Regions from separate parts of the Streptomyces sp. NPDC059037 genome, predicted to be linked through region 2. Evidence: riboswitches for the same ligand, from Rfam matches in the RefSeq annotation. Region 2 holds a riboswitch; each other region holds the start of a gene.
The links. A riboswitch is a leader RNA that binds a small molecule or an ion and turns the genes downstream of it on or off. The one in region 2 is predicted to bind thiamine pyrophosphate.

Region 1 (4,362 bases), on a different contig from region 2:
CAGCTTGCGGCCCTGGGCGAGGTCCCGGGGGCGCCCCACCGCGAGGACGGCCACCAGGGCGCCCGCGCGCAGCCAGCACACCGTCCAGGCCGCACCCGCCGGGTCACCGCGCCACACCAGTGCGTCGGCGGAGCTGTGGTGTCCCGCGTACTGGACGAAGCGGCCGAACTGCTCGGACCAGAAGTACGGGACCGGGTCGTACGCCGCGGGGGCCTCGCCGATGATGTTGGCCGCGACCGTGCGCGGGCCCTGGAGGGCGTTGTCCCAGTGGTGGACGAGGAGACGCTCGCCATACCTTCCCGAAGGGAAGGAGGAGCAGTCCCCGACCGCGTACACGTCCGGTTCCGAGGTCCTCAGGTGGTCGTCGGCGACGACCTCCCGGTGGGCGCCGAGGGCGATCCCGGAGTCCGCGAGCCACTGCGTGGCGGGCCGGGCGCCGATGCCGACGACGACCGCGCCGGCGGGCAGCCGGGTGCCGTCGTCCAGGAAGACGGTGCCGGGCTCGACGCGCTCCACGCGCGCGTGGGTGCGCAGTTCGGCCCCGGAGTCCGCGTACCAGGCGGTCATCGGCGCCGCGACCTCGGCGGGCAGCGCCCCCGCGAGCGGCCGCTCGGCGGCCTCGACCACGGTGACCGCGCAGCCCGCCTCTCGCGCGGCGGTGGCGAACTCGGCGCCGATCCAGCCCGCCCCGACGACCACGATGTCGTGCTGCTCGGCGAGCACCGGGCGCAGCCGTTCGGCGTCGTCCAGGGTGCGCAGCAGATGTACGCCGGGGACTCCGGAGGCGCCCGGCAGCAGGATCGGCTCGGCGCCGGTCGCGATGACGAGGGCGTCGTAGGGAACCGGCCCCGAAGCGGTGTCGAGCTCGTGGTCCGCCGGGCGGACGCCCGTGACCTCGTGGCCCAGGCTCAGCTCGATGCCCAGCGCCTCGAAGTCGACGTCGAAGGCGGAGCCCTCCGCCTTGCCGAGCAGCACGGCCTTGGACAGCGGCGGCCTGTCGTACGGCTGATGGGGTTCCGCCCCGATGAGGGTGACCGCACCGGTGAACCCCTGATCGCGCAGGGCCACGGCGGTCTGCACCCCGGCCATCCCCGCGCCGACGATGACGACCTGGCGCTCTGCCTGCCTCTGCTGCTCGCTCACCCGATCACTGTAGGGCGGCACAGGACGCCGACTTCAGGGCGCGACGAGGAGATCTCTGACACACCGTCACCGCCCATACCCGGACAGCTCCCCCTACTGCCACCGGACACGACGGGCTAGGGTGGCCGGTGCAGAGCACTCGCGGGAGCCCGGACGCACCGGGCTGAGAGGGAGGCTGGGACGGCCTCCGACCGTACGAACCTGATCCGGGTCATGCCGGCGAAGGGAGGGGCTGGACACCCATGCATCCACGTACACCACCCCATGCGACGACGGACGTCCTCGTCGTCGGGGGCGGCATCATCGGCCTGGTCACGGCCTGGCGGGCGGCGCAGCGCGGCCTGTCCGTGGCGGTCGTGGACCCCGAGCCGGGCGGCGGCGCGGCGCAGGTCGCCGCGGGCATGCTGGCCGCGGTCACCGAGCTCCACTACGGCGAGCAGACGCTGCTCGGCCTGAATCTGGCCTCCGCGAAGCGCTATCCGGCGTTCGCGCAGGAGCTGACGGAGGCGAGCGGCCGCGATCTCGGCTACCGCGCCTGCGGCACGCTCGCCGTCGCGCTGGACTCCGACGACCGCGCCCATCTGCGCGAACTGCACGCCCTTCAGCGCCAGTCGGGGCTTGCATCGGAGTGGCTGAGCGGGCGCGAGTGCCGCCGACTCGAACCGATGCTCGCGCCCGGCGTGCGCGGCGGGCTCCGTGTGGACGGCGACCACCAGGTCGACCCGCGCAGGCTCGCCGCGGCGCTCCTGGTGGCGTGCGAGCGGGCCGGCGTGGTCTTCCACCGGGCGTGGGCGGAGCGCCTGACGGTCGTACGCGACCGGGCCACCGGTGTCGTCCTCGCCGACGGCGCCGCCCTGGAGGCCGACCGGACCGTGCTGGCCGCGGGCAGCCTCAGCGGACGCCTCACAGGGGTCCCTGAGGGGGTTCTGCCGCCCGTTCGCCCGGTCAAGGGGCAAGTGCTGCGGCTTACGGTGCCGGAGCGCCACGCGCCGTTCCTGAGCCGTACAGTGCGCGCCGTGGTCCGGGGCAGCCAGGTCTATCTGGTGCCGCGCGAGAACGGCGAGCTGGTGGTCGGCGCCACCAGCGAGGAGCTCGGCTGGGACACGACGGTCACCGCGGGCGGCGTGTACGAGCTGCTTCGGGACGCCCACGAACTCGTACCGGGCATCACGGAACTGCCGCTGACCGAGACCCGCGCGGGACTGCGCCCCGGCTCCCCCGACAACGCGCCGATGCTCGGCCCCACCGCCCTGCCCGGCCTCCAGCTGGCCACCGGCCACTACCGCAACGGCGTCCTGCTGACGCCCGTCACCGGCGACGTCATGGCGCACGCCCTGGTCACCGGTGAACTGCCCGACGACGCACGGGCGTTCACCCCCCGCCGGTTCGCGACGACACCCTCGGCACAGTCCCTCATGGAGCAGCCCGCATGACCCACTCAGCCGTCTCAGTCAACGGAGAAGTCCGCGAGGTGGCCGCGGGCACCACGCTCGAGTCCCTGGTCGCCACGCTCACCGCGGCCCCGTCCGGCGTCGCCGCGGCGCTCAACGAAACCGTCGTCCCGCGCGCGCGGTGGTCCACCACGGCGCTCGCCGACGGCGACCGCGTCGAAGTGCTCACCGCCGTCCAAGGAGGCTGAACCGACATGGCAGACGACCCCTTCGTCATCGGCGGGCTCACGCTCTCCTCACGACTGATCATGGGTACGGGCGGTGCGCCCAGCCTCGACGTGCTCGAGCGGTCACTCGTCGCCTCCGGGACGGAGCTGACCACGGTCGCGATGCGCCGCCTCGATCCCGGCGTACAGGGCTCGGTGCTCTCCGTGCTCGGCAGGCTCGGCATCCGGGTCCTTCCGAACACGGCGGGCTGCTTCACCGCGGGCGAGGCCGTCCTGACCGCCCGGCTCGCCCGGGAGGCGCTCGGCACGGATCTGGTGAAGCTGGAGGTCATCGCGGACGAGCGCACCCTGCTCCCCGATCCGATCGAGCTCATCGACGCCGCCGAGACCCTGGTCGACGACGGCTTCACGGTCCTTCCGTACACGAACGACGACCCGGTCCTCGCCCGGAAGCTGGAGGACGTGGGCTGCGCGGCGATCATGCCGCTCGGGTCGCCCATCGGCTCCGGGCTCGGGATCCGCAACCCGCACAACTTCCAGCTGATCGTCGAGCACGCGCGCGTGCCGGTGATTCTGGACGCGGGGGCGGGCACGGCGTCCGACGCGGCGCTCGCGATGGAGCTGGGGTGCGCGGGTGTGATGCTCGCCTCGGCCGTGACGCGGGCGCAGGAGCCGGTGCTCATGGCGGAGGCCATGCGGCACGGCGTCGACGCGGGGCGCCTGGCCTTTAGGGCGGGGCGGATTCCGCGGCGGCATTTCGCCGAGGCGTCTTCTCCTGCGGAGGGCCTGGCCAGGCTGGATCCGGAGCGGCCGGCGTTCTGAGCGGCTGCGCCTGTTACAGGTCGGCTGCAGTCGGGCCCCAGGGCCGCCCGCGCGGGCATCGGTGTCAGCGGTGGCTCGTAGACTCCCCCCGTGGACACGACCCTTCAGGACCCGCTCGTCGGGCAGGTGCTCGACGGCCGATATCGCGTGGACGGACGGATCGCGGTAGGCGGGATGGCCACGGTCTACCGGGCCGTGGACACCCGCCTCGACCGCGTGCTCGCGCTCAAGGTGATGCACCCGACGCTCGCCGCCGACGTCTCGTTCGTCGACCGCTTCATCCGCGAGGCGAAGTCGGTCGCCCGGCTCTCGCACCCGAACGTGGTGGGGGTCTACGACCAGGGCACCGACGGTGCGTACGTCTATCTGGCGATGGAGTACATCGCCGGGTGCACCCTGCGCGACGTCCTGCGCGAGCGCGGCGCCCTGCAGCCGCGGGCCGCGCTCGACATCCTGGAGCCGGTGCTCGCCGCGCTCGGCGCCGCGCACCGCGCCGGGTTCGTGCACCGCGACATGAAGCCGGAGAACGTCCTCATAGGGGACGACGGCCGGGTCAAGGTCGCCGACTTCGGCCTCGTGCGCGCGGTGGACACCGTCACGAACACGACCGGCACGGTCCTCGGGACGGTCTCTTATCTCGCGCCCGAGCAGATAGAGCACGGCACGGCCGACACCCGCGTCGACGTGTACGCGTGCGGTGTCGTGCTCTACGAAATGCTGACCGGCGCCAAGCCGCACTCCGGCGAATCTCCGGCCCAGGTGCTCTACCAGCACCTCCA
Region 2 (4,362 bases):
ATGAACAGCGCTCCACACCTGCTCAATGAGGACCGCCCCGAGTTCGAGCGGATCCTCGATGAGGCGCTGCGCACCGCACCGAACCGTCCGGATCTCGCCGCAGTGGGCGAGCGGCTCAATCCCGAGCAGCTGCGCACCATGGCACTGAACGCCACTGCGCTGATCACCGCCGCTGCCACGACCGAGTACACGCACTATGTGAAGGTCCGCGAGAAACTGCGCGAAAGCGGATCTGCCGCACCATCGATACGGGAACGGAGCAGCCAGAGCGAGGCGGAAGCCGGCTCGGGCGGCCTCGGTCTCGCCACCACGATGGGGGAGGTCACCGCCGAGACAGGGGCGGGGGCGGGGGCGATCGCCGTCGTCGCGGTGCTCGCACCCGTGCTCGCCGGGGCGGCCGCCGCGATCTTCCTGCTCGTGGGCTACATCCTGAAGATGCTCAACCCCGAGCCCGCCTTCGCGGACACCCTGCTCACCGCGGGATGGCTGTTCGGCGCGCTCACCGCAGGGGGCATCCTGGTCGCTGCGATCGGGCTGCTCCTGACCGCTCTGCGCAACGGCTCGACCTCGCTCCAGGCCGGCTCGCACGGCGAACGGAACGAGGAGGTGGCCCGCGCCAGGGAAGCCTGGGGCGAGGCACTCCTGGAGCGCGGCGTCCTGCCGTTCCTGCGGGAGGCGCTCGCGGATCCGGGGGCCGCACAAGTGGCCCGTACGCCGTCGGCGGACCCGAGCAGCCGCATGCCTCAACTGGGCTACCACCGGCCCGGGTTCAGCAGCCCGGACGGCGGTCCCTCAGCGGGGCCACGGCCGAGCTACTCGAGTCCGGACTTCTCAAGCCCCGACTTCGGCGGGCCCGACCACAAGCCGGAGTAGCGGGGCCGCGGGCGAGCACTGCTGTGGGTCCCCCAACGGCTGTTGGGAGACCCACAGATTCGCGCTGTCCGGAACCTCGTGGGTCACTTCAGTGACCTGCTCGGTTCAGTCCGCGATCGGCAGATAGACCCGGTTGCCCGCCGCGGCGAACTCCTTGGACTTCTGCTCCATGCCCGCCTCGATCTCGTCCTGCGCCAGGTCACCGCCGTGCTGTCGGCGGATGTCCTGCGAGATCTTCATGCTGCAGAACTTCGGCCCGCACATCGAGCAGAAGTGCGCCGTCTTCGCGGGCTCGGCCGGCAGCGTCTCGTCGTGGAACTCCCGTGCGGTGACCGGGTCGAGGGCCAGGTTGAACTGGTCCTCCCAGCGGAACTCGAAGCGCGCGTCCGAGAGCGCGTCGTCCCAGTCCTGCGCGCCCGGGTGCCCCTTGGCGAGGTCCGCCGCGTGCGCCGCGATCTTGTACGTGATGACGCCCGTCTTCACGTCGTCCCTGTTCGGCAGGCCCAGGTGCTCCTTGGGCGTGACGTAGCAGAGCATCGCCGTGCCCCACCAGCCGATCATCGCGGCGCCGATGCCGGAGGTGATGTGGTCGTAGGCGGGCGCGATGTCCGTGGTCAGCGGGCCGAGCGTGTAGAACGGCGCCTCCTCGCAGATCTCCTGCTGGAGGTCGATGTTCTCCTTGATCTTGTGCATCGGGACGTGACCGGGGCCCTCGATCATCGTCTGTACGTTGTGACGCTTGGCGATCGTGTTGAGTTCCCCGAGGGTCTTCAACTCGGCGAACTGCGCCTCGTCGTTGGCGTCCGCGATCGATCCGGGGCGCAGGCCGTCGCCGAGCGAGTACGTCACGTCGTACGCCGCGAGGATCTCGCAGAGCTCCTCGAAGTTCTCGTAGAGGAAGCTCTCCTTGTGGTGCGCCAGGCACCAGGCGGCCATGATCGAGCCGCCGCGCGAGACGATGCCGGTCTTACGGCGCGCGGTGAGCGGGACGTACGGAAGGCGCACGCCCGCGTGCACCGTCATGTAGTCCACGCCCTGCTCGGCCTGCTCGATGACCGTGTCCTTGTAGATCTCCCAGGTCAGCGCCTCGGCCTGGCCGTCGACCTTCTCCAGGGCCTGGTAGAGCGGCACGGTGCCGATGGGAACGGGGGAGTTGCGCAGGACCCACTCGCGGGTGGTGTGGATGTTGCGGCCGGTGGACAGGTCCATGACCGTGTCGGCGCCCCACTTGGTGGCCCAGGTCATCTTGTCCACCTCCTCCTCGATGGAGGAGGTGACCGCGGAGTTGCCGATGTTGGCGTTCACCTTCACCAGGAACTTCTTGCCGATGATCATCGGCTCGATCTCCGGGTGGTTGACGTTGGCCGGGATCACCGCGCGGCCCGCGGCGACCTCCGCGCGCACGACCTCGGGGTCGAGGTTCTCGCGGATCCCGATGAACTCCATCTCCGGCGTGATCTCGCCGCGACGGGCGTACGCGAGCTGCGTGACCGCCTGGCCCTGACGGCCGCGGCGCGGCTGGCGGGGACGGCCGGGGAAGACCGCGTCGAGGTTCTTCAGCCCGCCGCGGGGCGAGGTGTGCTTGATGCCGTCGTCCTCGGGACGGGGCGGGCGGCCCACATACTCCTCGGTGTCGCCGCGGGCGATGATCCAGTTCTCGCGGAGGGGTGCGAGACCCCTGCGGACGTCGGTGTCGATGGACTCGTCGGTGTACGGCCCCGAAGTGTCGTACAGGGTCACGGCCTTGCCGTTGGTGAGGTGCACCTGGCGGACCGGCACGCGCAGGTCGGGGCGTGAGCCCTCGACATACGCCTTGTGCCAGCCGATGGACTTTCCGGCCTCGTCGCTCTGGTTCTGCGTCGAGGCAGGCGTGCGTGCGTCCGATGTGGTCATGAGACCTACTCCCTACGCCGGCATTACCCGGTAACAGGTTCGGCGGTCGACGCAGCGGATCCCGTACGGCAGCGGCACCATTCGTGCCGTTTCGTACGGAGGTCAGCGCCCTCTCAGCCCGGTGCTCCGAGCTCCCGCGTTTGCAAAGGTGCCCCCACGCTAGCGTCATATCGGGCGTGCTGAACAGAGGGCCCCCTCCGTTCTTGCGATGATCGGGCAGTGACCACCACAGAGCCGCCGCCCCGCCCGCCGTCCGAGCCGCCGTCTCAGCCACCCTTCTCGACCCCGCCCGGGGACGGGCACGGGCGGGGGGACGGAGGTGGCGACGGGGGCGGCCACGGGCATGGGCACTCGCACAGCCACGGCCCGGCGGCGCCCGTCTCCAAACATCTGCGCAAGGTCATCGCCGCAGTGCTGATTCCTTTCGCCACCGCGGTCGTCGTGGGCCTCGTCGTGCTCTGGCCCGGTGGCGCGCCGGGCCATGAGCGCACCGGGGTCGGCTTCGACCGGCAAACCGAGTCGGCGACGGTGACGAAGGTGCAGGAGCTGCCCTGCAAGGACGTGAACGCCTCACAGCCGCCGCCCACCGGGGACACCTCCACCGCCGAGGGCCAGACCGCGCAGTCGCGCGCGGAGGGCATGTGCAAGAAGGCGACGGTCGAGGTGACCAGCGGAAAGGACAAGGGCCGCACCTTCACCGAGATCGTCCAGCCGGACGCGCCTCGGCAGTTGAGTGAGGGCCAGCGGGTGGTGGTCGCCTATGAGCCCAAGGCCCCGGAGGCGCTGCAGTACTCGGTCACCGATGTGGACCGCACCGTCCCCATGGCGCTGCTCGCCGGGATCTTCGCCCTCGTCGTCGTCGTGGTGGGGCGGATGCGCGGTGTCATGGCCCTGGTGGCACTGGCGTTGAGCTTCCTGGTGCTGACCTTCTTCATCCTGCCCGCGATCCTGCAGGGATCGAATCCGCTGGTGGTGGCGGTGGTCGGGGCCAGCGCGATCATGCTGATCGCGCTCTATCTGTGCCACGGGCTCACGGCCCGTACATCGGTCGCGGTCATCGGCACGCTGATCTCGCTCGTCCTCATCGCACTGCTCGGCTCGATCTTCATCGGCTGGGCCTCGCTGAGCGGCAACACGGACGACAACACGGGCTTGATCCACGGCCTTTACCCGGATATCGACATGAGCGGTCTGCTGCTCGCGGGCGTCATCATCGGCTCACTCGGTGTCCTCGACGACGTGACCGTCACGCAGACGTCCGCGGTCTGGGAACTGCACCAGGCCAACCCGACGATGGGCTGGCGCGGCCTCTACCGGGCGGGCATCCGCATCGGCCGCGACCACATCGCCTCGGTGGTCAACACCCTGGTCCTCGCGTACGCCGGCGCCGCGCTGCCGCTGCTCCTGCTCTTCTCGATCGCACAGAGCAGCGTGGGCACGGTGGCCAACAGCGAGCTGGTCGCCGAGGAGATCGTGCGCACCCTGATCGGCTCGATCGGCCTGGTCGCCTCGGTCCCGGTGACGACGGCGCTGGCCGCCCTGGTCGTCTCGGCCGACCGCACCGGAGGCACCACCGCCGCGTCGGCCGCCCCGGCT
Region 3 (4,362 bases), on a different contig from region 2:
TGTGCAAGTTCGCGATTCCGTTGACATCTACGATCACTTGATCAACAAATTTTCCAGCGCACCCCTTGCTCCTAAGATAGTCGGCTATAAAGGACCCGAGAGCTACCTCTGCGGCTGTGGCGGAATCAATGACCGCTCTGCGTAGATCGCCACCGAACTGTGCATCATTGGCAGACAGCAACATTCGGTGTTCGATCGGAAACTTCTCTCCACGTGAGGCATGCTGAAGTACTCGAAGCAACTCGGATCGACTTAGGGGGCGTGCACCGACGAATACCGTTCGCATCTGAACCGGGCTTCCAGTCAGGTACCCACCCTTAGTAGGGATATGCAGTGCTGCTTCATGTGAGTTGTCGAAATTACCCAACGGTTCCCGGCTCCAGGCCGATGCCCACTCTTGCATGATTCTGAACCAGCCCAAATACCCCTCACGCAATGCATTGAACTCTGAAGAGGTAGCCATCTGCTCCTGTCGGTGTAGCAGGACGGACGCAGATGCCTGAGCCACGTAGAAGAGCTCATTCGAGCTTCGGTATCCCCACCTTCCTTTGGATGCCTCCGCGATCTGCTTAGGCAGGGGCGCCCCGCGGTAATCTACTGATACGTTCAGTGAACTGTTCTCATCAAGAGAAGGAAATTTCAACGTCACTATGTGGCCTCCGATATTCACCCGCTCGATCAGGCCCAAAGCGGATGCACCCACCGGGATGGGCCACGGAAAATAAGCGAGTCCCGAGAATCTATGGCGTCGAGGCATAAATGCAGTATCCGCCTGGCAGCACGTAGCCGCACGACTTTCGTAGATAACGGACTAGACAAGGTCGTTTCAGTCCAACCCAGAGGACCTATGTGCGTGGGGCCCGTCAGGCAGAGCCGCTAGGCACGATCCTAAGTAGCCGGGAGTGGTCTGCACCCTTTAGCCGGGGCCACGCGCCTCGCTGTCCTGGTCAAAAATGTCGGTGGCGCGTGCCCGAGGTTGGCCTGCAGGACAAACGGCGGGGCTCGGCCCGAAGCGGCTGGATCCCTTGTCGCAGGTCAGCCGGGGATCCGCCGGGCCGTCTGTGGGCCGTCCAAGGGGGGCCTACAGCGACCAATGACGACCAACGACGGCCCCCACCCGTAGGCGGTGACCTGGCCAGGCTTCAACCGTCTGAGACACTGGATTCACCATGCCTGTACCCGGAGAACTCACCTTCGTCGCGCCCCGCGGAGCCAAGAAGCCGCCGCGGCATCTCGCCGACCTCACGCCCGCCGAGCGCAAGGAAGCCGTCGCCGCCGCCGGCGAGAAACCGTTTCGCGCCAAGCAGCTCTCGCAGCACTACTTCGCGCGGTACGCGCACGATCCGGAGCAGTGGACCGACATTCCCGCCGGGTCCCGCGGCAAGCTCCAGGAGGCGCTGCTTCCCGAGTTGATGTCCGTGGTGCGGCACATCAGCTGTGACGACGACACCACCCGTAAGACGCTGTGGCGGCTCTTCGACGGGACGCTCGTCGAGTCCGTGCTCATGCGCTATCCGGACCGGGTGACGATGTGCATCTCGTCGCAGGCCGGATGCGGGATGAACTGCCCGTTCTGTGCGACGGGGCAGGCCGGTCTCGACCGGAATCTGTCGACCGCCGAGATCGTGCACCAGATCGTGGACGGGATGCGTGCGCTGAGGGATGGGGAGATCCCCGGTGGGCCCGCGCGGCTGAGCAACATCGTCTTCATGGGGATGGGCGAGCCGCTCGCCAACTACAACCGGGTGATCGGGGCGATCCGCAGGCTGACCGATCCCGAGCCGGACGGTGTCGGGCTCTCGCAGCGCGGCATCACCGTGTCGACCGTCGGGCTCGTGCCCGCCATCCACCGGTTCGCCGACGAGGGCTTCAAGTGCCGCCTCGCGATCTCCCTGCACGCGCCCGACGACGAGCTGCGCGACACCCTCGTACCCGTCAATACGCGGTGGAACGTGCGGGAGGTGCTGGATGCCGGCTGGGAGTACGCGGCCAAGTCCGGGCGCCGGCTTTCCATCGAGTACGCGCTGATCAGGGACATCAACGACCACGCGTGGCGCGGTGACCGGCTCGGGCGGCTGCTCAAGAACAAGCCCGTGCACGTGAACCTGATCCCGCTGAACCCGACGCCGGGCTCGAAGTGGACGGCATCGCGGCCGGAGGACGAGAAGGCCTTCGTGGACGCCATCGCCGCCCATGGGGTGCCTGTCACGGTTCGTGACACCCGTGGCCAGGAGATCGACGGGGCGTGCGGTCAGCTCGCCGCGGCGGAGCGTTAGGCTGGCCGAAACACAACTTCACAGCCGGAACACATCTTCATATTCCGACAGGGGAGCGCCACAGCGCTGAGAGTGCGGCAGCCAAGGACAGGTTGGCCGCAGACCCTCTGAACCTTGCCCGGGTCATTCCGGGTAGGAAGTTCGGACATCACTCAAGCTGTTGCGCCCTGCCCGCGGACCCTTCCGGTCCGTGGGCAGGGCCGCGTCTCTTCCTGGTCACCCCCAGGAGGATTGAATTCAGTGAGCACCACCAAGAAGGTCACGGTCACCGCGGTCGCGGTGACCCTCGGGCTCGTCGCGCTCTCCGCTTGCGGCAGCTCCGACGGCAGCGGCGACAACGCCGCAGACTCCAAGAGCGTCACGCTGGTCAGCCATGACTCCTTCAGCGTCTCCAAGGACGTACTGAAGGAGTTCGAGAAGCGGTCCGGCTACAAGGTCAACGTCCTCAAGGACGGAGACGCGGGCGCCGCCGTGAACAAGGCGATCCTCTCCAAGGACAACCCGCAGGGCGATGTCTTCTTCGGCGTCGACAACACGCTGCTGTCGCGGGCGCTCGACAACGGCCTCTTCCAGTCGTACGAGGCCAAGGGCTCGGACCGGATCGCCTCGCAGTTCCGCGTCGATCAGGACAAGCACCGGGTGACGCCCGTCGACAGCGGCGACATCTGCGTCAACTACGACAAGAAGTACTTCGCCGACAAGAAGCTGGCGCCGCCGAAGTCCTTCGACGATCTGGTCAAGCCTGCCTACAAGAACCTCCTCGTGACCGAGAACGCGTCGACCTCGTCGCCCGGGCTCGGCTTCCTGCTCGGCACCGCCGCCCAGTACGGCGACGACGGCTGGCAGGGCTACTGGAAGAAGCTCAAGGCCAACGGCGTCAAGGTCGTCGACGGCTGGGAGCAGGCCTACAGCGAGGAGTTCTCCGGCTCCACGGGCGGCAAGAAGGCCAAGGGCGACCGGCCGCTCGTCGTCTCCTACGCCTCGTCGCCGCCCGTCGAGGTGCTCTACGCGAAGCCGCAGCCCAAGGAGGCGCCGACCGGCGTCGCGACCGGCACCTGCTTCCGGCAGGTCGAGTACGCGGGTCTGCTCGGCAACGCCAAGAACGAGAAGGGCGGCAAGGCGCTGCTCGACTTCCTGATCAGTACCGAGTTCCAGCAGGACATGCCGCTGAACATGTTCGTGAACCCGGTGCGGGAGGGCGTCGAGCTGCCCGAGCTGTTCGTCAAGCACGGCGTGAAGGTCGACGAGCCGGAGACCATGGCCCCGAAGAAGATCGCCGACAACCGTGATCAGTGGGTCAAGTCGTGGACCTCGCTCGTACTGAAGTAAAGGCCCCCGCTCGTAAGGGGTTCACGCGCGGGAGCGCGGCGCGGCTCGGTCTCATGGCCGTGCCCGTCGCGTTCTTCGCGGTCTTCTTCGCCTATCCGGTCGCCGCGATCGTCGCGCGCGGCCTGAAGGTGGACGGGCAGTGGCAGTTCGGGCGGATCGCGGAGGTCATCGGGCAGTCCGACGTGCGGCACGTGCTGTGGTTCACCACCTGGCAGGCGCTCGCGTCGACCGCGCTCACGCTGCTGATCGCGCTCCCCGGCGCGTATGTCTTCGCGCGCTTCGAGTTCAGGGGCAAGCAGGTGCTCCGGGCCGCCGTCACCGTGCCGTTCGTGCTGCCGACGGTCGTCGTCGGGACCGCGTTCCTCGCCCTGGTCGGGCGCGGGGGGCTGTTCGACGAGATGTGGGGCCTGCGGCTCGACACGACGGTGTGGGCGATTCTGCTCGCGCACGTCTTCTTCAATTACGCCGTCGTCGTACGGACCGTCGGCGGGCTCTGGTCGCAGCTCGATCCGCGCCAGGAGGAGGCCGCGCGGATGCTCGGCGCCTCGCGCTGGAGGGCCTGGCGGACGGTGACGCTGCCCGCGCTCGGCCCCGCGGTCGCGGCGGCCGCGCTGATGGTCTTCCTGTTCACCTTCACCTCCTTCGGCGTCGTACAGATCCTCGGCGGACCCGCGTACTCGACGCTCGAAGTCGAGATCTACCGGCAGACCGCCCAGCTCCTCGACCTGTCGACGGCCGCCGTCCTGACGATCGTGCA

Region 1: it holds a riboswitch for thiamine pyrophosphate, as region 2 does, so the genes downstream of both, thiO (glycine oxidase ThiO) here and thiC (phosphomethylpyrimidine synthase ThiC) in region 2, are expected to answer to the same signal.
Region 3: it holds a riboswitch for thiamine pyrophosphate, as region 2 does, so the genes downstream of both, ACFWY6_RS06525 (thiamine ABC transporter substrate binding subunit) here and thiC (phosphomethylpyrimidine synthase ThiC) in region 2, are expected to answer to the same signal.

The regions. Positions count from the first base shown of each region.
Region 1 is NZ_JBHYIG010000075.1:11,689-16,050, forward strand. It holds gene ACFWY6_RS17830 (NAD(P)/FAD-dependent oxidoreductase) at 1-1,089, opposite strand, end outside; TPP riboswitch at 1,275-1,388, shown strand; gene thiO (glycine oxidase ThiO) at 1,386-2,576, shown strand; gene thiS (sulfur carrier protein ThiS) at 2,573-2,782, shown strand; gene ACFWY6_RS17845 (thiazole synthase) at 2,789-3,583, shown strand; gene pknB (Stk1 family PASTA domain-containing Ser/Thr kinase) at 3,674-4,362, shown strand, end outside.
Region 2 is NZ_JBHYIG010000027.1:48,471-52,832, forward strand. It holds gene ACFWY6_RS08875 (hypothetical protein) at 1-873, shown strand, start outside; gene thiC (phosphomethylpyrimidine synthase ThiC) at 979-2,766, opposite strand; TPP riboswitch at 2,759-2,914, opposite strand; partial or broken gene ACFWY6_RS08885 (YibE/F family protein) at 2,986-4,362, shown strand, end outside.
Region 3 is NZ_JBHYIG010000018.1:46,400-50,761, forward strand. It holds gene rlmN (23S rRNA (adenine(2503)-C(2))-methyltransferase RlmN) at 1,170-2,276, shown strand; TPP riboswitch at 2,316-2,433, shown strand; gene ACFWY6_RS06525 (thiamine ABC transporter substrate binding subunit) at 2,517-3,605, shown strand; gene ACFWY6_RS06530 (ABC transporter permease) at 3,581-4,362, shown strand, end outside.